2 linked regions of the Gottschalkia purinilytica genome follow. The protein of the gene in region 1 interacts with the protein of each later gene in a pairwise test. Links are inferred from orthologs where the notes say so. Each region holds a gene or a part of one and is shown in the gene's direction. Other genes may lie near its edges. The genes, in order: hfq and rho.

Region 1 (6,376 bases):
AATTATGATGTCTTTGATAAACTAGGATTCAAGATAGAAGAGTTTGGAAGTAACTCCATAATAATAAGAAGCGTTCCTATGGTTTTTGGAGAACCAAACTCAAAACAGTTATTTTTAGATATATTAGATAATTTGCAAGATGATATAACAAATAATTATGAGCTTAGACTTGATAAAGTTATGAAAATGGCATGTACTAATGCAATAAAAGCTGGATATAACATACACACAATAGAAATCAATAAACTTATTGAAGATTTAAAACTATGTAATGAAGCTTTCACGTGTCCTCATGGACGTCCCGTTATAATTAAAATGTCAAAATACGAACTAGAAAGAAAGTTTAAAAGAACTTAGCAAAGGATGATTAAATGGATAAAAAGTCTATATTTCTTTTAGTAGGTCCTACTGCTATTGGAAAAACCGGTTTATCAATAGAGCTTGCTAAAAAGCTTAATGGTGAAATTATATCTGCAGATTCCATACAAATATATAAATACATGGATATAGGAACTGCTAAAATAACAGAAGAAGAAAAAGAAGGAATTAGTCATTATATGATAGATGAAGTTTTTCCAGATCAAGAGTTTTCTGTTTCTGATTTTCAAAAAAGAGCTTATGAATATATAGACACTATTACCTCAAAAAATAAGCTACCCATAATAGTAGGAGGTACAGGATTATATACTAATTCAATAATCTATGATCTGGATTTTACTAAAGCTATTTCTAATTGGGACTTAAGGGAAAAGTATCTAAAAGAAGTAGAGATTTACGGAAACGAATATATATATGAAAAGTTGAAAAAGATTGATCCAAGCTCCGCCGAGAGGCTTCATATAAATGATACTAAAAGAATTATAAGAGCGCTAGAAATTTATCATGAAACAGGAAAGCCAATGTCACATTTTTATAAGGACTTTAGAGCTCCTAATAAAAAGTTTCATATAGCTAAAATAGGTCTTACAATGGATAGACAAAAGTTATATAGTAGAATAAATCAACGAGTTGATAATATGATTGACAATGGCCTTATAGAAGAGGTTGAAAAGCTTTTAAATATGGGATATAGTGAAAATCTTACTTCTATGAAAGGATTAGGTTATAAAGAGATCGTAAAATATTTAAAAGGTGAATATTCACTAGATGAAGCTATAGAGATATTGAAAAGAGATACTAGAAGGTATGCTAAGAGACAACTTACTTGGTTTAGAAGAGATGGGGGTATAAACTGGGTAAATATAGATGAGTTTGACAATAGAGATAATTTGGTACAATATATTGTCAATTATGTAAAGGAATATTTAAAAATTAGTAGAATATAAGAAAATAGGACCAAAATGAGGAGGGGTAAAGATGAAGAATTCCATTAATTTACAAGACGTTTTTTTAAATAAAGTTAGAAAAGAAAATATAGCTATTACTATTTACTTATCAAATGGATATCAAATAAGGGGAAATGTAAAAGGATTTGATAACTATACAATTATTCTTGAAAGTGAAGGTAAGCAACAGCTTATATATAAACATGCCATATTAACCATGAATCCTATTAGAAATATAAATTTCGGAAATACCAATCCTAGAAATAATACAGTGGAATAAGCATATTTAGAATAAGTACTTAGAAAAAACCTTTAAAGACAATTGATGTCTTTAAAGGTTTTTTTCTTTATTTAGTATTTTTTTATTTTTTTATTAATATATATAGTATAAATTTTGATATAATTGGTGATTACATTATGGAGAATGAAGTGTTAAATTTATATAAGTTGGGCAAGTTGAGTTTAAATGAAACTCTTGATGAAATAATAAAAGATAAAAATCAAGAATCTATGGATATTGACAGAAAAAAAGAAATTAATGAAAGTAAAAAAAACCTAGAAAATATAATAAAAGAGCTTGATAGTTTAATAGGACTTAAAAATGTGAAGAGTTTAGTAAAAGAAATACAAGCTTTTGTAGAAATACAAGAAAAAAGAAAGGAAGCAAATTTACTTACCGATCCAGTAGTATTACATATGATATTTAAGGGTAGTCCTGGAACAGGAAAAACTACAGTAGCAAGGTTAATAGGAAAGATATTGAAAGAAATGGGAGTACTAGAAAAGGGACATATAGTAGAAGTAGAAAGGGCAGATATAGTTGGTGAATATATAGGCCATACAGCAGTGAAGGTAAAACAACAAATTAAAAAAGCTTTAGGAGGTATTCTGTTTATAGATGAAGCATATTCATTAGCTAGAGGAGGGGAAAAAGATTTTGGAAAAGAAGCTATAGATGCTTTAGTCAAAGCTATGGAAGATAATAAAGACAACTTAGTATTAATACTTGCTGGTTATAATGATGAAATGGAAAACTTCTTAAAAATAAATCCAGGATTAAAATCTAGGTTTCCTATACATGTAGAATTTAGAGATTATAGTATAAATGAACTGATTAATATTGCTGAAGAAATGGCTAATAAAAAAGAATATAAGCTCACAGATAAAGCTATACATAAATTAGAAACTATACTAGAAGCTAAAAATAATCATAAGAATATCGGTAATGCAAGATTTGTAAGAAATATGGTAGAAAGATCTATTAGAAAACAAGCCGTTAGATTACAAGGGAAAAGTAGCTTAAACCGAGATGATTTAATTTTTATCAAGGAAGAAGACATAGAAGGGGATGATATCTATTGAAAAAAGCAATCATAATTGGAAAAACCAATGTAGGTAAATCTCTTTTTTTAGTAAATTTTTCGGAATTCTTAGGATATAGAAAAGTATACATAAAAATAGAATATCCAGATGGAAAAAAATTAAATAAAGAAATGTCCATAGATATTGCTAGAAGTTATTTATCATCAAGAAATGAATTTAAAACCCAATGTTTACAATCAATAGATATGAAAATACCTGTTTATAAAGGAAAAAAAGAAATAAAGATAATAGATTCCAGTGGACTTGTCGATGGAATCCATCCTGATATGAAGATAAGAAATAGTATAGTTCAAACAATAGAAACATTAAAATCTACAGATGTCATTATACATATAGTAGATATAACCGAATATTTAAACGATGATTTTATTCATAACATAAGTGAAATTGATAAGCAAATAATGAAATATGGTACTACATGTAATTACTTACTTTTAGCAAATAAAATAGACTTAGATAAAGATAATAAGGGCTTAAGTAACGTTAAGAAATATTTTAAAGATAGTAATATAATTCCTATATCAGCTTTATATAAAAGAGGTTTTAAAGAGGTGAAATCTTTTGTTGTTAAGTATATATAACCTAAAATTATTAATTTGTATAATAATGTCCGCTATAGTAATTAAAGTTATAGATAATGCTATAGACTATAATGATGGATATGTAGATGAAGGTAGGTTAATAAGCGAGAGAGGAATACTTCCATACATAGTTATACTTATATCTATAGCATGTATATTAAATACAAGTGTAACTGTTTCTATTATTTTTAGTGCTTATGTAATTGGAATGTTTGAAGATCTTAAAAGACAACTGACATTCAAACTTAAAGGATATCAAGAATCTATCATAATACTTATTATAGGTATATTATTTTTAGGAATAAAAGAAATGGGTTCATCACTTTCTATAATACTTGCAATACAATTTATCGATGATTTTATAGATATTAAAAAAGATAAATTACTAGGAAATAAAAACTATGTATTAAAATTTGGTAAAATAGAAATTTTTATATTCACATTAATACTTATATTGATATCAATAAAGTTAAGTTTAGTAAAAGCTGTCACTTCTTTTGTAGTATTTTTCGTATTTCAATACTTAGAAAAGTTTGTATCATGGGGGAATCCTAATGAGTATAGTGACTAATGGTATATATATGCTTATTTGTATGTTAATAGGATATGGGCTAGGCAGAAGAATAGGTATAAAAGAAGGAGAAAAAAAGGGACTATTAATAGCCCCTCTAGAACTAAGAAAAGATATGCTAACTACAGGGAAATGCCCTATATGTGACCGATACAATTGAATATACTAATCGTATATGATAAAATACATAAGACAAATTATTAGTAGAGGTGGATAAAGTGATAGAAAATACTATAGAATTATTGGCGAAACAATTTGATATAAAAAAAGAGATAATAAACTACGTAATAGAAAGCGAAAAAATAGTAAAAGATAAGTATTTTAATATAATTGATGAAACTAAAGAATATAATCAATATAAAGTTATAGCTGCTATGCAAAAAGCTAAGTTAAATGCTACTCATTTCAACTGGACTACAGGATATGGATATGATGATGTAGGTAGAGAAAAGGTGGAAGAAGTTTATTCTTATATATTCGACACAGAAGACGCGTTAGTAAGACCTACAATAGTTTCGGGAACACATGCTTTAACATTAGTATTGTCAGGAATATTAAGGCCAGGAGATGAGTTAGTTTACATAACTGGAAGCCCTTATGATACTTTGCAAAAAGTAATAGGAGTAAAAGGAAACATGCCCGGAAATCTTCTTGAATATGGCATAAAATACAAAGAAATTCCTTTAACTAAGAGTAAAGAAATAGATTTAAAAAATGTAGTTAATAGTATATCTAAAGATACTAAAATGATAGCAATTCAAAGATCCACTGGTTATAGTGATAGAAATGCCTTTACAGTAAATCAAATAAAAGAAGCCATAGATTGCGTAAAAAAATATAATAAAGATATTATATGCATGGTGGATAATTGTTATGGTGAATTTATAGAAAAAATTGAACCTTCAAATGTAGGAGCAGATATAATGGCTGGCTCTTTAATAAAAAATCCTGGTGGTGGATTAGCTCTTACAGGAGGATATGTTGTAGGTAAAGAGAATTTAATAGAATTAGTATCTAATAGAAGTACTGCTCCTGGAATAGGAAAAGAATGTGGTCTTACTTTTGGTATGACAAGAACTGTACTACAAGGACTATTTTTATCTCCTCATATAGTATCAGAATCATTAAAAGGTGCTATTCTAACAGCTAATGTATACAAGAGTTTAGGCTTTAAAGTAATTCCAGATGTTGATGACAAAAGAAGTGATATAATACAAGGAATAGAATTTAAATCTAAAGATAGAGTCGTTAAATTCTGTCAAGGTATTCAAAGTGCCTCACCAGTTGATTCTTACTTCACACCAGAACCTTCAGAAATGCCAGGATATGAAGATGAAGTTATAATGGCAGCTGGAGCATTCGTTCAAGGATCTTCCATAGAACTAAGTGCAGATGCTCCTATAAGAGAACCGTTTTTTGCATATTACCAAGGTGGATTAACGTACGAGCATTGTAAGCTAGGTATCATGAAAAGTTTAAACAACTTATATGAAAATAATCTAGTGAGTATTTAATTTAGAATCCTATACTAATGTTATATCTTATTCTGAGATAAAATTAGAAAGCATCACGGAAGAGAATTTAAGTTTTGAATTAATCGGTAGCTAAGTATTGTTTCAAAAGAATAAAATGATATACTATAAATATTTTATGTAAACTTGTTTTAGTACACAACTCTAAATTTATATTGATAAAAACAATCCCCTAATAATATCATCAAAAGTAAAGAGGATTGTTTTTTATTACATTTTTCGAAATACTCCTACTACCTTGCCTAGGATAGTAACCTCATTGCTAATTATAGGAGCCATATGATCATTTTCAGGTTGAAGTCTTACATAATTTTTTTCTTTATAAAACCTTTTAACAGTAGCTTCTTGATTTAATAAAGCAACTACTATATCCCCATTAATAGCAGTATTCTGCTGTTGTACTAGTATATAGTCTCCATTCAAAATACCTGCATTTATCATACTTTCTCCTTTTACTTTTAACATAAAAGAAGTAATATTAGGAACAAAATCTACAGGTAAGGGAAAAGTATCTTCTATATTTTCAACTGCTAGAATTGGCTCTCCAGCAGTAACACTTCCTACTATAGGTATATCTACTGTTTCTTTCTTTATAACTTGAAAATCACTATATTTATCTAGTACTTCTATAGCTCTAGGCTTAGTAGGATCTTTTCTTATATAGCCTTTTTTCTCTAATTTTTCTAAGTGACCATGTACTGTAGAAGTAGACTTTAATCCAACAGCTGTACAAATCTCTCTTACAGCAGGAGGATAGCCTTTTTTTTGTATTTCATTTTTTATAAATTCTAATATTTCTAATTGCTTAGTAGATAAATCTTCATACATACTAGCACCTCTCTACTTTATTTTACATTATTATACCATATAAAAAAACCATAATCAAACACTCGTTCGTTTTTTTGCCAAAAACTATTGACAGGAACACATGTTCTTATTATAATGTTGTTATCGAACAGAAGTTCGGAACGAGTGTTCAAGGGA
Region 2 (17,904 bases), on another replicon or contig:
CATAAATATATGTAAATGTAAAGTATAATGAATGTTGGGAAATAAGGATAAATATAGTAAAATTAGTGTAAGCACCTAAGTGCCTCTTAAATACTTTTAACCTATCAAAATTATAACTAGTATGATTAAAGCCTTGAAAGTTTGAAATTTTTAAGGCTTTAATTTTTTATATAAGATGGAAGAAGTAAGATGTCTATTATGAGCTATTAGGCCTAATTGACATCTTATTTTATATATTATAACCTATATATATATCTATAAAATACCAATATAGGATTATATTTAATGAAAATACTGTTTGGATAGGTAGAGAATATAGGAGGAAATTTATATGGATGACCAAAAATCTGTCACTATACCTATAGAGATAAATGACTATTTATGGACAAGATATATGCCAGAAACTACATACAAAGTATATATCCTTATAGGTTACTTAAATGAACAAAATATTGTAGGAGAAGAAGCTACTAAAACAATATTAGATGCTGATATAGAGGAAAAAAATACTATAGATAAGGTATTAGAGCAAAAAAAAGAGGTATTGGGAAAGCTAGGATTAAAATATCCAGAAAATAGACAAGATGACTTAGACCTATTAGTTAACTTTAAACTTATAAATATAGATAAAGACGATGAAGGAAACACAGTTTATAAGTATAATATACCTGTAGAAAGACCAGAGGAAGTTTTGGAACTTGATGAAGAAGAGCTAAAAGTATTGGAAGATATAAAGTTTGAGCTTAAACATGAAAGTGCATTAAACATGATCCTTACACTTATAATTAATAACAATAACAATCTTTTATGCTCTGTAGATCATATAAGTAAAACTACAAGAGTTAAAATAGCCGAGATAAGAGAAGTTATGGATTATCTAGTGAACAAAGAAGGATCGATAAAGATAAAATCAGATAAGCCTATATCAAAGCTTAAGAAAAATGATAAAATATATATATCAGTAAATGAAGAAGTATTTGAAAAAAAGAGATTAGTACTTTAGAAGTTTAGCTAGTAAGTTAATACCTTACTAGCTTTTTTTATGTTCTAAAATTTGAAAAAATAATATACAAATAAAGACAAAATATCTAAAAAAGTGTATAATTGTACTAAGGTGTAATATAAACATAAATTTAGTGTATAGGAGTGGTTTTTCTGAAAAGAGCAAAAAAAGTAGCATCGTTATTATTAGTTTCAACACTAGTTATTTCTAGTACAGTTACAGGGTTAGCAAAAAAAGATGAAAAATATAATGTAGATAAAGAAATAAAATCTAAAGTAGAGAAGGAAGTTAAAGAAAAAGAAGATAAGGAAATAAAGGATAAAAATAAAGAAGAAAGAAAAAAAGCAGAAAAAGAAGAAAAAGAAAGAGAAAAGCAAGCAAAAGAACAAGAAAAGAAGGAAAGAAAGGAAAAGGAGAGGTTAGAGAAAGAGAAAGAAAAGGCAGAAAAGGAAAAAGAAAAAGCTGAAAGAAAACAGAAAGAGAAAGAGACAAAAGAATCAGAAAAAGAATTAAAGGAACAGATTAAAAAGATAAAGGAAGAACTTAAAAATATTACTAAGGGCAAATATAGTGAAGATGAAATAAAAAAGATACAAGAGATATCAGAGAAGTTAAAAGAATTACATAAAAATATAAAAACATTACCTGTAGAAAATGTTATATCTAAAGATAAGCATATTAAATTTGATACTCCTCCAGTTATAAAAGATGGAAGAACACTTATTCCAGTTAGGGCTATAACAGAAGGATTTGGTGCAACTGTAAATTGGAATAAGGAAACTAAAGAAGTTAAAATAACTAAGAATGGAAACGAGATAATATTAAAACTAGGTAGTGATGTAGCTATTGTAAATGGCAAAGAAGTAAAATTAGATGTACCTTCTAATACATATAATAATCGTACTTATGTACCACTTAGATTTATAGCTGAAAACTTAGGATTAAAAGTAGAATGGGATAAAGAAACAGAGACTATAGAAATAGAAGATAAAGAAACTGAAATAGAAGATGATACAACTGAAACAGAAGATGATCAAACTATAAGTGAATAAATATTACATAAAAATGACAAAAGGTAGATATGTATCTACCTTTTGTCATATATGGAAGGATTATGATAAATGTTAAAGAATATATATAGTTATGATTAAAACATAAAACTAAGGAGGATGATAACATGAAATTGAAGAATAAAAAAGTAGCTTCTATAGCACTAGCTACGTTAATTACCATAACTACTCAAGGAGCATATGCAAGTGCTTTTAAAGATGTTTCGAATGATTACTGGGCAAGACAGTTTATAGATAGTATGAATAAAGAAGGAATAATTGCAGGATATGACGATGGTACATTTAGACCACTAGAAGACGTATCTAAGGTACAAGCTATAGTACTATCAACAAGACTTTTTAAGGCTACTAATAGTGAAATACAACAAGCTAGACAAACATATAAAGGAGTACTTGATAGTTCAAAAGTTCCAGAATGGTATAAAGGTGGAGTAGCAATAGCCCTTTCAAAAGGAATAATAAATCAAGATATGGTCAAAACACTTTATGATAGTAAAAATAAAGAAGTTCCAGCTACAAAAGAAGAAATATGTGTGTATTTAACTAAAGTTATGGGATTAGAAGAAGAGGCTAACAAAAAGGTTAATCTTAACCTACCATTTAAAGATAAACATCTTATATCGCCTCAAGCAGCTCCTTATGTAGAGGTTATGTTAGATAAAGGAGTTATAGATAAACAAGGAGATGGTTCTGGAAACTTTAGTCCAAAATCAACTATGAACAGAGCTATGACAGCAAAGGTAATTTCAGTTGCTTTTGACTATTTAAAAAATAATGACGTAGATAAAGAGACTACTACTGTAAAAGGAACTATAACTAGTATATTAAGATTTGACAGTGAATCATATGTAACTATAGAAAATGATAGAGGTATAAAAGTTTCATATAAGGCTGACGGTAGAACTATCATAAACCTTGATAACAAAAACGCAGGTATATCTGATCTTGTAGAGGGGCTTAATGTAACAGCTAAAGTTACAAAAGATTTAAGAGCTGTTTCAATATCAGCTGAAAGTATAAACGAAAACTATGAAGGAACAGTATCTAAGGTTACTTCAGCATATCCTGGTGCATTAACAATAGAATATAAAAAAGATGGAAAGACAGATAAAAAGACTTTTGTTATGGACAATGATATAAGCGTAACTCTTGATAATAAAAAAGCTAATTTATGGGATATAAAAGAAGGCGATAATGCAAAGATAAAAGTGAAAAATAGCAAGATAATAGAAATAAAAGCTGAAAGTAAAATAAGAAATATAGAGGGAACTATAAAAGAGATAAAGTATAATCCAGAACCTGTATTAGTAATAGAAGATAAATATAAAGATGTATATGAGTATTCAATAGATTCAAAAGCTAAAATATATAGAGATAAAAAATCAAGTGGTGTTACTGATCTAAGAAGAGGAGATAAAGTTGATGTTGAAGTTGAATATAACGTTATAGTTGATATATACGCTTCAACAGTAAAGTCGAAAGATGAAGGGGTTATAAAAGGAATTTCAATATCAGCTAATAAAGCTGAAATAACTATATTAAATAAAGATAAAAAAACAGTAACTTATTATATTCCAAAACAATCTACAATATATGTAGATAATGAAAGAAGTAGTATATATAATCTTAAGCTAGAATACTATATAAACCTTGAGATAGAAGGTGAAGAAGTAACTCGTATAGATGCAAAATCAATAGACAGAAAAGATAGCTACAATGGGGTTGTAAGTTATATAAACAAAAATGCAGATATAATAGGAATAACTGTTTCCTCCCAAGACGATGAAAAACAAAGTATAACGATAATGATAGACAATCGTACGAAAATACTAGATACAGATGGTAGAGAAAAAGGAATTAGTAGTTTATCTAAAGGCGACAAAGTGTTTGTACTAGGAGACTTTGATGGAACTATATTATTAGCAAAAACTATAATGATAACTCAATATGCTAAGTAAAAGTCATTACATGAAGTTGTCAAAAAGCATAAAAGGTTATAAATAAAGCATGAAAGGTTACAAAAAAATGAAGGAAATTTATGACATATAAAGAATATTAACCTTGTGGGTAATATGAAGTAAAATATTACCAAACCAGGGGGAGGGAACATTATGAGATCTAGAGTGTTATGTGTAGATGATCAATCTGGAGTAAGGTTACTATTAAAGGAAATACTTAAAGATGAGTATGACGTAATTACCGTAGGTAGCGGTAAGGAAGCAATAGAACTTGCAAAAGTATTTAATCCTAACATAGTAATGCTTGACATGAACTTAGACGACATGTTAGGAACAGAAGTACTTAAAGTTATAAGACAGTTCCATAGTAGTACGAAATTCATAATGTTAACTGGATATTCTGAAGATGACAAAATGAAAGAAATCAGTAGACTAAATCCTGACTTTATAGTGAAAAAACCCTTCGATGTAGAAACAATTAAAGATAAACTAAAGAAAATTACGACTATATCAAAAAGAGCTATTGCCTTATAAGCAATAGCTCTTTTAAATATATCTTTTATTATTTTGTCAAATTCTTTATAATTTTGTTAAGAAGGAATTAAAATTTTTATGAAGAATAAATATATTGAGTAAGGGGGTGCCATTTAGTGTGGTAGTTGATACTAATTTAGCATTTGCTGTGACTTGTAGCTCTTGTGGTAGATTGAATGTACAGAACTTATCATTTTTTGATTTATATAATAATAAAAGATATATGGTAAATTGTTCGTGTGGTGATACAAATGCTATAATAAAGGCTAGAGATACGAAATCAATATGGTTAGAAATAAATTGTATAGATTGTCAAGAAGTTCATATATTTAAATATTCATTGAGATATATAATAAAAAAAGGTATAATTTCTAGATGTACTGATACAGGAATGGAAATTTGTTTCATGGGTAATAGTGATATAGTAAATAAAAATATATCAAACTATGAAAATAACACTATAGATATTATAAATGAAATAGATTTAAAAGAATATTTTACTAACTATGATATAATGATTAGGTGCCTGGAGAAAGTAAAATGGCTTAAAGATAATAATAGAATAACTTGTGATTGTGGAAAACAAGATATTACTATAGAAATATTTTCTGATAGAATAGAAGTTAAGTGTACTAACTGTCAAAGTATAAAGGTTGTATATGCAGAAAATGAAGAAGATTATAGCAACGTGTCTGACAAATGCATGATAACAATGCATCAACATAGATTTGAATGTATAGATGCTATAAAAAATAATGATAAGAATAAATAATTACAATAATCAGAGGAGGAAATATTAATGCTAGTAACAGGTAGAGAGTTGTTAGATGATGCTCAAAAGAATGGTTATGCAGTAGGAGCTTTTAATGTTAATAATATGGAGATAGTACAAGCTATTATAGAGGCAGCAGAGGAAACAAAATCACCAGTTATATTACAAGCAAGTCAAGGTGGATTGAAATATGCAGGAGTTGAATATATAGCAGAATTAGCTAAAATAGCAGCTCGTAATGCGTCTGTTCCTGTGGCTATTCATCTAGATCATGGTACGGATTTTAACCAAATAATGAAATGCATAAGATATGGATTCACGTCAGTTATGATAGATGGTTCTAAATATGCATTAGAAGATAATATAGCTATAACTAAAAAAGTTATAGAAGTAGCAAGTCCAGTTGGAGTGTCAGTTGAAGCTGAACTTGGAAAAATTGGAGGAACTGAAGACGATATAACAGTAGACGAGAGAGAAGCTACATTTACAGATCCAGATGAAGCTGCAAAATTTGTTGAAGAAACAGGTGTTGATTCCTTAGCAATAGCTATAGGAACGGCTCATGGTCCATACAAAGGAGAACCAAAACTTGATTTTGATAGACTTAAAACTATAAGAGAAAGAATAGCTATACCTATAGTATTACACGGATCATCAGGAGTGCCTGAAGAAAGCCTTAAAAAAGCTATAAGTATAGGTGTTAGTAAGATAAATATAGATACAGATGTTAGAATGGCTTTTGCTAAAGGAGTTACTAAAGTTATAACAGGAAATCCTAATGAATACGATCCAAGAAAAATCTTAGGACCTGCTAAAGAAGAAATGAGAAAAGCTATAGCTGAAAAAATGATAATATTTGGATCAAATGGTAGAGCATAAACCATAAAGGAGTGGTATGATGAAGCTTTTTATTGATACTGCTAATATAGATGAGATAAGAGAGATAAATGACTGGGGAGTAATATGTGGCGTTACTACTAATCCATCTCTTATAGCAAAAGAAGGCAGAGACTTCAAAGAAGTTATAAAAGAAATCACATCTATTGTAGATGGACCAATAAGTGCTGAAGTTATAAGTTTAAAGTCAGATGAAATGGTCAAAGAAGCAGAAGAATTAGTTAAAATACATGACAATATAGTTATAAAAGTTCCTATGACGAGTGAAGGATTAAAAGCTGTTAAGGTCTTAGCGTCAAAGGGAGTAAAGACTAACGTTACACTGGTATTTTGTGCCAACCAAGCTCTGCTAGCAGCTAGAGCAGGGGCTACTTATGTTAGTCCGTTTGTAGGTAGAATGGATGACATAGGTAATGCAGGTATTAACATAATATCGGAGATAGCTGAAGTTTTTGAAATACATGATATAGATACAGAAATAATTTCAGCAAGTATAAGAACACCTATGCATGTACTTGAATCAGCTAGGGAAGGTGCACATATAGCTACAGTCCCATATAAGGTATTTGAAGCTATGGTTAAGCATCCAATGACTGATATAGGAATAGATAAGTTTCTTAAAGACTGGGAAACTGTAGGAAAGTAAGAATTTAAAATATATCAATATAAATTTAATAGTTAGCATAGCTCACTTGGTATAAAAAAGAAAGTCGAAATTTCGACTTTCTTTTTGTTTTTATATTGCAATATATAGAAATTTTAAATAGAATATATTTGTCTCATAACCTAAAAAAATTTACTCCATAAATTATTACTAAAAAATATATGAGTTGCTATATGTAATATATTTTTGAAAAATTATAATAAAAAGGATGTGAGAACTTGGAAAGTAAAAAAAGATATTTACCTATAATTGCTGCTATAATACATTCAGTAATATTTGGGTTTTCTTTTATGTTTACTAAAAAAGGACTAGATTCGTTAGATCCCATGCAGTTAATAGCGTTTAGATTCTTAATGGCAGCATTGGCTTTAACATTATTACAAGTCTTAGGAATTATAAAAGTAAAACTAAAAGGAAAAAACATACGTATGATTTTACTAGTAGCTTTTTTTCAGCCTTTAGCTTATTATATATTTGAAGCTTTGGGAGTTAATCGTACGTCATCATCAGAAGCAGGAATGATGATAGCACTTATACCTGTATTTGTAGCATTATTTGGAGCAGTATTTTTAAAGGAGAAACCAACTTCAATGCAGTATGTTTTTATAGGTCTTTCAGTTTTAGGTGTTGTTTTCATCAATGTTATGAAAGGACATACTGAGTCAAATGGCAACTTCACAGGTATAATATTACTATTATTTGCGGTGTTATGTTCAGCAGCTTTCAATATATCCTCAAGAAAAGCCTCAGCACAGTTTAGTCCAGTAGAAATAACTTTCGTTATGATGTGGGTTGGAGCTATAACATACAATATTATTGGGATATCTCAGCACATTATATCAGGTAATTTATCTATATATCTTAAGCCTTTAGCTAATATAGACGTACTTATTCCTATCATCTATCTAGGTATAATGGCATCAGTAATAGCTTTTTTTATGACGAACTATACATTATCTAAACTAGAAGCTTCTCAGGCAGCGGTGTTTACAAATCTGTCAACTATAGTATCCATCATAGCTGGAGTTGTGATAATGAAAGAAGACTTTTATTGGTTTCATTTAGTAGGAGCAATAATGATATTAGTTGGAGTATGGGGAACAGTATACTATGGTAATAAAGCTGAAAATTGATGAGAGAACAAAGATATTGACAAAAAGTTATTATTTTTTTACAATTTAGTTAAACGTTTAACTAAAACGTTTAACTAAATTGCTCTGCTGACTGACAAACTACGTTTATTAGTTAGTATAAAGGAAGTGAGAAAGAGTTGACTGTTACAATCAAGGATATAGCTAAATTGGCAAATGTTTCTACTACCACTGTTTCAAGAGTTATTAACAATAAGTATGAAGGTGTTGGAGAAGAAACACGAAAGAGGATATTAGATTTAGTTAAAGAATTAGGATACCAACCAAATGCTCTAGCAAGAAGCTTAGTAACTAAGAGGACAAGCTCTATTGGTCTTATCATACCAGATATTATAAATCCATTTTTTCCGGACTTAGCAAGAGGAGTAGAAGATATAGCTAGTAAAGAAGGATATAGTGTTATTTTATGTAACACTGACGACGATCCTGATAAAGAAAAAAAATATATTTCTTTATTAAATGAAAAACGTGTAGATGGAATAATATTTACAGGTGCATCTACACACAGCCATGAACATATTTTAGAACTTATAAAAAGTGGAGTACCAGTAATATTAATGGATAGAAGAATAGATTATGAGAATACCTTTGGAGTATTTATAGAAAACTTCAAAGGCGGTTATGATGCTACAAATTACTTAATAAGTCTAGGTCATAAAAAAATCGGATGTATAACAGGACCATTAAATACAAAAGAGTCTGAAGAACGTTTTAATGGATATAAAAAAGCTCTAAAGGAAGCAGGTATTGACTTTAATGAAGATTTGGTAATTGAAAGTAACTATAAGATTACAGGAGGAGCAGATGCCGCTACTGAGCTTTTAGAAAAACAAAATGTAACAGCAATATTTGCATTCAATGATATGATGGCTTATGGAGTATATAAAGCAGCAAAATTACTTGGACTTAAAATTCCTGATGATATATCTGTAATAGGATTTGACGATGTACAAATATCACAAATATTAGAGCCAGAGCTTACAACTGTAAAACAACCTATATATGATATGGGAGCAGAATCTGCAAAAATGCTTATAACTCGCATTAAAGGTAAAAAAATTAAGAAAAAAATAATCAAATTTAAAACAGAACTAATTATAAGAGAAAGTACAAAAGATGTTACAAAAGTATATGAGGAGGTAAAAGATGAATAAGAAGCCAGTAATTATTGATTGTGATCCTGGGCTAGATGATGCAATTGCATTAGTATTAGCACTCTCAGAAGAAAGCTTAGACGTTAAGTGTATAACAACTAGTGCTGGGAATCAAACTCCAGAGAAAACTTTAAATAATGCATTAAAAGTATTGAGCTTCATAGGAAAAGATTTAGAGGTAGCACAAGGAGCTGGAAAACCTATTCTTAAAGATCTAGTAATAGCAGGTGACATACATGGTGAAAGTGGACTTGGAGGTACTGAGTTACCTGAAGCTACTCTAAAGAAGAGTAATCGTTCAGCGATAGAAGCAATAGTAGATATTTTAAATAAATCAGACGAAAAAGTAACTATAATAGCAACAGGTCCTTTGACAAATATAGGAATATTACTAGTATCTCACCCTGAAATAAAAGATAAAATTGAGAGAATAACATTAATGGGTGGAGCTTGTTTTGGTGGAAACAAAACACCAGCAGCAGAATTTAATATTTATGTAGATCCTGAAGCAGCAAATATTGTATTTAACTCAGGAATACCTATAGTAATGTGTGGGCTAGATGTAACATCAAAAGCACAAATGTTTAAAAAAGAAATTAATGATATGAGAAACATAGGAAATAAAGTTGGAGTTATGGTAGCTGATATATTAGATTTCTATAGTAGTACAACCACTCCTCATTTCTTATCAGATGGAACAAAAGAAGAAGGGCCACACTTACATGACGTATGTGCTGTAGCTTATGAGATCGATCCTACATTATTTATTACAAAGAAATGTAATGTAGTAGTAGAGACAAGTGGAGAATATACAAAAGGCTCGACAGTAGTTGATTATAATGGAGTTACAGATAGAGTGAAAAATACTGAAGTAGTATTTGATTTAGACAGAAAGAGATTTATAGATATGTTGTTTAATGCAGTAAAAAAATATAATGAATAATTTAAAAAAAATTGGAGGTATTATGATGAAAATTAAAAAAGGAATTGCTAAAGATTTTAGTATGATGGCAGTATTACTTATTCCAGTTGCAATTGCAATAAATATAGTTGGATTTCAAATTACACAACTTCTTAGATTACCAATATATCTTGACACTATAGGAACTATAATGGTTGCAATGATATGTGGACCGTGGGTAGGAGCTGTAGCAGGACTTTTAACGAATTTAATTAATGCTATATTTAATCCAGTTTATTTACCATTTACTTTTGTATCAATAGCTATAGGTATTACAACAGGGTATTTATCAAAAAAAGGAATGTTCTTAAAGTTATGGAAATCTATAGTATCAGGAATTATTTTAACAGTAGTTACTACAGTTATAGCAGCTCCAATTACAGTTTTAGCTTTTGGAGGAGGAACAGGTCATACAACATCAGCTATAACAGCTACTCTTCTTGCAGCAGGTCAAAATATTTGGAAAGCAGTAATTACATCAACAATTGTAGGAGATTCAGTAGATAAGATAATTTCAGCTATTATTGCTTATGGTATAGTTAAGAGCATGTCTTCAAGATATTTATCAAAACTTAGCTATGGTGAAATATATATTAAAAAATAATTATATTTAAGCAAACTGAAAGCTGGAGGTGACGAGTGTTGGATAAAGAACAGAACTTTATACTTGGTTTATATCCTACAACTAAGCTATTATTTACCCTATTAATGATAGTTTCAGTATTTTTAATACCAGGTTATGTATACGCCTACAGTACTATTATTATATATTGTATAATAGCTGGAATGGCAGGCAAACTAAATGAATATATAAAGCTTATATTTAAAACAATGTTAATACTTGTAATTGTAATCTTTGCTATGCAAGCATTCTTCTACCCAGGAACAGATGTTATTTGGCAATGGAAGTTTTTATCTATAAAAAAAGAAGGAATAATGTATGGATTAAGTTTAACATCAAAAATAGTAGCGTTTGCTGGAAGTTTAATGTTATTCTTCAGAATAACTGATATTAAAGATTTTGTTATATCACTAGAAAAAATGGGACTTCCACCAACAGCTGCTTATGTAGTTCTTTCAACGTTACAAATAATTCCAGAAATGAAAAAAAGATCAGAAGTTATTATGAATGCACAAAAAACACGTGGAGTAGAAATAGAGGGTGGAGTGTTAACAAGAGCTAAGGCATTTATACCTACTTTAGGACCACTAGTACTTTCAGCTATAGCTGGTACAGAAGAGAGAGCTATTACATTAGAGTCTAGAGCATTCTCAGCACCTGTTGAAAAGACAAGACTTTATGAGCCAAAGGACAGCAAAGTTGATAGGATTTTAAGAAGAGTAATTTTATTAGTATTAATAATTCTGATAGTTGGGAGAATGATACAATGGATATTATAGAAATAAAGGATTTAACGTACAGATACCCTATTGCTGATAAAGATGCTCTTAAAGATGTTAACCTTAAAGTAAAAAAAGGCGAGTTTTGTGCCATAATTGGTCGTAATGGTGGAGGAAAAACAACTCTATGTAATGTTATAAGGGGGTTTGTACCTCACTTTCATAAAGGTGATTTAAAGGGAGAAGTATTTATTGATGGAAAAAATATAAGTGAATATTCCATTGGAGAACTAGCTATGAAAGTAGGATTTGTGTTTCAAAATCCCTTTACTCAAGTAAGTGGAGTAAAAGAAACTGTATTTGATGAAATAGCATATGGACTTGAAAATTTAGGAGTACATCCTGATGAAATAAGAACTAGAGTAGAAAAAGTAATAGAATTAATAAATATAGGACACCTTAGAGATAAAAACCCAACAGAGCTTTCAGGTGGTCAACGTCAAAGAGTGGCACTAGCTTCTATAATTGTGATGGAACCAGATATCCTTGTAATAGATGAACCTACTTCTCAATTAGATCCTCAAGGAACAGAAGAAGTATTTGAAATAATAAAACTTATGAAAAATGAAGGCAAAACAATAATTTTAGTAGAACATAAGATAGAATTAATAGCTGAATATGCAGATCATGTTATTTTAATGGATGAAGGTAAAATAGTATTAGATGGAAGTACAAAAGAGATATTATCAAATGAAGAAGTTATGGAACTTGGAACAACTTTACCTCAGTATGCTCTTTTAGGACTTGAAATGAGAAAAAGAGGAATAGAAATAAAAGATATTCCTATTACAGAAAGTCAGACAGAGGCACAACTTAAGAAACTTTTGGGCATAAAGGAGGATAAGAGATCATGAGCTATGTAATATTGAAAGATATAGTGTTTGCTTATCCAAATGGATATGTAGCAGTGGAAAATGTATCAATGGAAATTGGAAAAGGTGAAAGTGTAGCTATAATAGGGCAAAATGGAGCAGGAAAAACAACAACAGTAAAGCTCATGAATGGACTTACTAAGCCTACAAAGGGAGACGTAATAATAGATGGATGGAATACTAAAGATTATACAACTGCTCAGATGTCAAAGAAAGTAGGATATGTCTTCCAAAATCCTGATGATCAGATATTTCACAATGATGTATATAGTGAAATAGAATTTGGGCCTAGAAATCTTAAGTTATCTGAAGAAGAAATCAAAAAAAATGTAGATTATGCAATAGAGGTTACTGAAATACAAGACTTTTTAAAAGATAATCCATACAATTTACCTTTTTCTATGAGAAAATTTGTTACAATAGCTTCTGTAATAGCTATGAATACAGATGTAATAATATTAGATGAGCCTACAGCAGGGCAAGATATGGTAGGTATGGAGATGTTAGCAAGGTTAATAAAAAGTCTTAAAGAAAAAGGTAAAACAGTTATAACTATAACGCATGACATGGAGTTTGTTGTAAGAAACTTTGATAGAGTAATAGTCATGGCTCATAAAAATGTTATAGATGATGATGATAAGAGAAATATATTTTGGAAACACGATATATTAGAAGAAGCCGGACTTAAACAACCTTATATAAGTCAATTAAGCAAAAACTTAGGAATAAATGAAAAAATACTTGATATAAACGACTTTATCAATTATATTGAAGAGAAACACATAGATAAAGGGTCAGGTGGAAGAAATGAATAAAGTAACAATTTTAGGAAGTTTGAATATGGATCTAGTAGTTGCAGTGAAAAACATACCAGTAGTAGGGGAAACTGTTCTTGCAACAAATTTTAATAAGATTCCTGGAGGAAAAGGTGCAAATCAAGCTGTGGCAAGTGCAAGATTAGGTGCAAAAGTAAGTATGATTGGTAAAGTAGGCGATGATGAGCATGGAACAATACTTTTAGAAAACTTAAAAAAAGATCATATAGATTATAGTTATGTTTTCAAAGATGAAGTAAATCCTACAGGAACTGCAGTTATAAGTGTAGATAGCAAAGGTAATAACTCAATAATAGTAATATCTGGTTCAAATATGGAATTAAATATTGATGAAGTAAGAAAGTATAAGAGTGTAATAGAAGAATCTGATGTAATCATTTCTCAATTTGAAGTGCCAATGGATGCTATTATAGAAGGATTTAAAATAGCTAAAGAAAATGGAGTTATTACACTTTTAAATCCTGCACCAGCAAAAGAGATATCAGACGAACTTATGAAACTTACTGATATAATTGTTCCTAATGAAACTGAGGCATTCTCCATAACAGGAGTAAATATAGATTCAGTAGAAAGTGCCAAACTAGCTGGTATTAAGTTATTAGAAAAAGGTGTAAAACACGTTATAATCACATTAGGAGAAAAGGGCGCTGTACTTGTTTCTAATGATGGCTGTGAAATTATACCTGCGCTTAAAGTTGATGCAATTGACACAACTGCTGCAGGAGATTCATTTATAGGAGCATTATCAACTAAGCTTAGAAAAGAAGATAGCTTAACACATGACTTACTAAAAGAAGCAATACCATTTGCAAATAAAGTATCTTCTATAGTAGTAACTAGAGAAGGAGCTCAACCTTCAATTCCTTACTTGAATGAAGTGGAATAGAATATTTAATTATATATTATTATCTTTAACCATTATAAATGTTTTGAGATATGATAAATGAGCAGTATTCTATACTGCTCATTTAGTTTTTGATAAAATATAAAAAACTTATTATGATTTTTTATCAAAAAATTATAAATTTTGTATCTGTTCTTATGATTTTCTATTATGTATAATATTTATATAATTTAGGATAGTTTATACTACTTATTTTTTCGTTATAATTTTGACATTTTATCTTAAAATAATATATACTATCATATATAGATATATGTGGGAGGTCAAAAGATGGATAGAAATCTTGCGTTGAATATAGTTAGAGTAACAGAAGCAGCTGCCTTATCATCAGCAAAGTTCCTAGGTAGAGGTGATAAGAATGCAGCAGATCAAGCTGCAGTGGACGGAATGAGAAAAATGTTTGATACATTAAACATTGACGGAGTAGTAGTAATAGGAGAAGGTGAAATGGACGAAGCTCCTATGCTTTATATAGGGGAACAAATAGGACAAGGAAATGAATCAAGTCCGAAAGTTGATATAGCGGTAGACCCTGTAGATGGAACTACTGCAGTGGCGAAAGGACTGTCAAATGCTATAGCAGTAGTTGCAATAGCTCCTAGAGGATGTCTATTACATGCTCCAGATATGTATATGGATAAAATAGCAGTAGGACCAAAAGCAAAAGGTGTTATAAATATAGAAGCTTCAGTAGAGGACAATCTTAAAGCCGTTGCAAAGGCACTTAACAAGGATATATCAGAGTTAACTGTAAATATTTTAGATAGAGAAAGACATGAAGAGCTTATAACACAAGTTAGAAATGTAGGAGCAAGAATAAAGCTATTTAGTGATGGAGACGTTGCAGCAGCAATAGCTACTTGTTTTGATCATTCAGGTGTAGACGTACTTATGGGAATTGGTGGAGCACCTGAAGGAGTTATAGCAGCAGCAGCACTTAAGTGTATGGGCGGAGAATTCCAAGGAAGATTAGTACCTTATAATGAAGAAGAAAAAGCAAGATGTACAAAAATGGGTATAGAAGATACTAATTGTGTGTTAAGTATGGAAGACTTAGTTAAAGGAAACGAAATATACTTTGCAGCTACAGGAATTTCTGATGGGGACCTTTTAAAAGGAGTAGTATATTACGAGAATAATATGGCAAAAACTTATTCTATGGTAACTAGAGCTGAAACAGGAACAGTAAGATTTGTAGAAGCTATCCATAAGTTAGACGAAAAACCGGAGTATGCATATTAATTCGTAGTAACTTTTTTATTATAATACCAAGAAAATTAATTTTCTTGGTATTATAATATATTTAAATAGTGGAATGGCTTTTATATATAATCAAAAAATGTCTATAATCTTGTCTATAAATGATAGAATATATCCTATTGACTATATTTATACAAAATGATACTATTTGTATAGTTAAGCCCATCGAATCTATTTCCCTTAGAGATTATCCCTAAATAAAAATAAATAAAAGGTGTTTTTTGGAGGTGGAGATTTGGACCAAAGTGAACTTCAAAGTAAAAAACTAGAAGAGTTGAGAACTATTGCAAAAGATATGGGGATAAAAAGTTGTACAAAATACAAGAAAAACGAGCTTATTGATTTGATATTAGAAAATAAACAAGCTGAAAACACTGAAAATAAAAATGATATCAAAATAAAAAATGGCCCAGTAAAAGAAATGAGGTCAGAATTTATTCAAAAATATAGAAATAATGAAGTAGCTAGTAAAAATAACGAAAAAATTAATACATCGAAAGTAAATGATAAGGCAGAAAATAGAGATAGACAACAATCTATGAAAATAGATGATCAAGTTTATAATTTATCAGATAAGATCACAGAAGATGTCAATGTTGCAGAAGGTATTCTAGAGATCGTAGATGGATACGGTTTCCTACGTTGTGAAAATTATCTGTCTGGAAGTGAAGATATTTATGTTTCACCATCACAAGTTAGAAGATTTAACTTGAGAACAGGAGATAAGATATATGGTATAACTAGACCACCGAAATCAGGTGAAAAATATAAAGCTTTGTTATATGTGAAGAAAGTTAATGGAGAAGATCCTGAAACTGCTGTAAGAAGACCTGATTTTGACTCTCTTACTCCAATATATCCAGAAGAAAAAATAACTTTGGAAACGAAGAAACATGAGCTATCTACAAGAGTTATAGATCTAATAGCTCCTATAGGTAAGGGACAAAGGGGTATGATAGTAGCACCTCCTAAAGCTGGTAAAACAACTCTACTTAAGAGTATTGCAAATAGTATAGCTGAGAATCATCCTGATATAGAAATAATAATTCTTTTAATAGATGAAAGACCAGAGGAAGTTACAGATATGCAGCGATCAGTAAAAGGAGATGTTGTATACTCAACTTTTGATGAGTTACCAAAACATCACGCTAAAGTAGCAGAGATAGTTTTAGAAAGGGCAAAAAGACTAGTAGAACATGGAAAAGATGTTGTTGTACTGCTAGATAGTATAACAAGACTTGCAAGGGCATACAATCTTACTATACCACCAACTGGTAGAACATTGTCAGGAGGACTTGATCCAGGAGCTCTTCACAAACCAAAGAGATTCTTTGGAGCTGCAAGAAATATAGAGGGTGGAGGAAGTCTTACTATATTAGCTACAGCACTTGTAGAGACAGGTAGTAGAATGGATGATGTAATATTTGAAGAATTTAAAGGAACGGGAAATATGGAGATACACTTAGACAGAAAGTTATCTGAGAAGAGAATTTTCCCTGCTATAGATATTCATAAGTCAGGTACTAGAAAAGAAGATTTACTACTTACTAAAGAAGAACTTGAGGTAACTTGGTTCATAAGAAGAGCTTTAAGTAATTCACAAGTTTCAGAAGTAACTGAAAATTTCATAGATAAACTTGTTAATACATCTAGCAATCAAGAATTTCTACAAGTAGTAAGTAAAAAATCTAATAACTAGTGTAAGTTTATAAAGTAACAGCTAATTCATATGTTTCCTATATTAATCTTAACTTCCAATTTATACAAGCTGAAATGTTGGAATTGTTAGTGATGGGATAAATATTAAATTCTTGAAAAAAATTTAAGCATATGATATACTATATTAGTTGAAAACTAGACGAATATTTTAATATAAAGAGAGTACTTGAGAAAGAGGTGAAATCGATGAAAAAAGAGATACATCCAGATTATAAAAAATCTACAGTACGTTGTGCATGTGGAAATACATTTGAAACTGGTTCAGTTAAAGAAGAGTTAAGAGTAGAAATCTGTTCAGAATGTCATCCATTCTTTACAGGACGTCAAAAATTCGTTGATGCAGGTGGACGTGTTGACAAATTTAACAAAAAGTATGGAATTAAGTAGTTTTTATTTAAACTAGAGAAATAGGCTAGATGCTAAGTTGCTTCTAGTCTTTATTTTTATTCTAAATGGTATTTGGAGGAGATGCGTTTGCCAAACATAAAGGATATTGAAAGAAAACCTAAACATATGACTAAAATAGGTGGACAAGCTCTTATAGAGGGAGTAATGATGAGAGGACCCAGAGATATATCTATTGCAGTTAGAAAGCCAGATGGAGAAATAGAACTAAAAGTTGACCCTATTGATAATATGACTACAAGAAATAAATTTTTTAAACTACCTTTTGTAAGAGGTGTAGTAGCACTTATAGAATCTATGGTTGTAGGAACTAAAGCACTTATGTATTCAGCAGAGTTCTACG

The links.
Region 2: the proteins of hfq (region 1) and rho interact in binary tests that used the Escherichia coli proteins (3 or more experiments, as listed by UniProt). The link is inferred for Gottschalkia purinilytica from one-to-one orthologs.

The regions. Positions count from the first base shown.
Region 1 is NZ_LGSS01000005.1:227,813-234,188, reverse strand. What follows is about bases 1-2,980. They hold hfq (RNA chaperone Hfq), read left to right. Parts: upstream 1-1,356; coding sequence 1,357-1,605; downstream 1,606-2,980. Other genes in these bases: CLPU_RS07325 (GTPase), read left to right, coding at 2,684-2,980; CLPU_RS07330 (AAA family ATPase), read left to right, coding at 1,743-2,687; miaA (tRNA (adenosine(37)-N6)-dimethylallyltransferase MiaA), read left to right, coding at 372-1,325; mutL (DNA mismatch repair endonuclease MutL), read left to right, coding at 1-357. In the rest of the region: more of CLPU_RS07325, read left to right, coding at 2,981-3,289; CLPU_RS07320 (hypothetical protein), read left to right, coding at 3,270-3,860; CLPU_RS17200 (hypothetical protein), read left to right, coding at 3,844-4,020; CLPU_RS07315 (methionine gamma-lyase family protein), read left to right, coding at 4,079-5,374; transcriptional repressor LexA, read right to left, coding at 5,603-6,220. UniProt on the Escherichia coli protein: RNA chaperone that binds small regulatory RNA (sRNAs) and mRNAs to facilitate mRNA translational regulation in response to envelope stress, environmental stress and changes in metabolite concentrations.
Region 2 is NZ_LGSS01000002.1:210,061-227,964, reverse strand. The notes cover bases 14,909-17,904. They hold rho (transcription termination factor Rho), read left to right. Parts: upstream 14,909-15,672; coding sequence 15,673-17,136; downstream 17,137-17,904. Other genes in these bases: CLPU_RS17590 (DUF1385 domain-containing protein), read left to right, coding at 17,631-17,904; rpmE (50S ribosomal protein L31), read left to right, coding at 17,343-17,543; glpX (class II fructose-bisphosphatase), read left to right, coding at 14,909-15,419. Outside these bases: CLPU_RS02875 (DUF6042 family protein), read left to right, coding at 332-1,003; CLPU_RS17090 (copper amine oxidase N-terminal domain-containing protein), read left to right, coding at 1,147-2,055; CLPU_RS02865 (S-layer homology domain-containing protein), read left to right, coding at 2,181-4,031; CLPU_RS02860 (response regulator), read left to right, coding at 4,185-4,565; CLPU_RS02855 (hypothetical protein), read left to right, coding at 4,684-5,337; CLPU_RS02850 (class II fructose-1,6-bisphosphate aldolase), read left to right, coding at 5,365-6,216; fsa (fructose-6-phosphate aldolase), read left to right, coding at 6,236-6,880; CLPU_RS02840 (DMT family transporter), read left to right, coding at 7,117-8,031; CLPU_RS02835 (LacI family DNA-binding transcriptional regulator), read left to right, coding at 8,169-9,203; CLPU_RS02830 (nucleoside hydrolase), read left to right, coding at 9,196-10,146; CLPU_RS02825 (ECF transporter S component), read left to right, coding at 10,172-10,768; CLPU_RS02820 (energy-coupling factor transporter transmembrane component T), read left to right, coding at 10,804-11,565; CLPU_RS02815 (energy-coupling factor ABC transporter ATP-binding protein), read left to right, coding at 11,553-12,419; CLPU_RS02810 (energy-coupling factor ABC transporter ATP-binding protein), read left to right, coding at 12,416-13,252; rbsK (ribokinase), read left to right, coding at 13,245-14,159; more of glpX, read left to right, coding at 14,448-14,908. UniProt on the Escherichia coli protein: Facilitates transcription termination by a mechanism that involves Rho binding to the nascent RNA, activation of Rho's RNA-dependent ATPase activity, and release of the mRNA from the DNA template.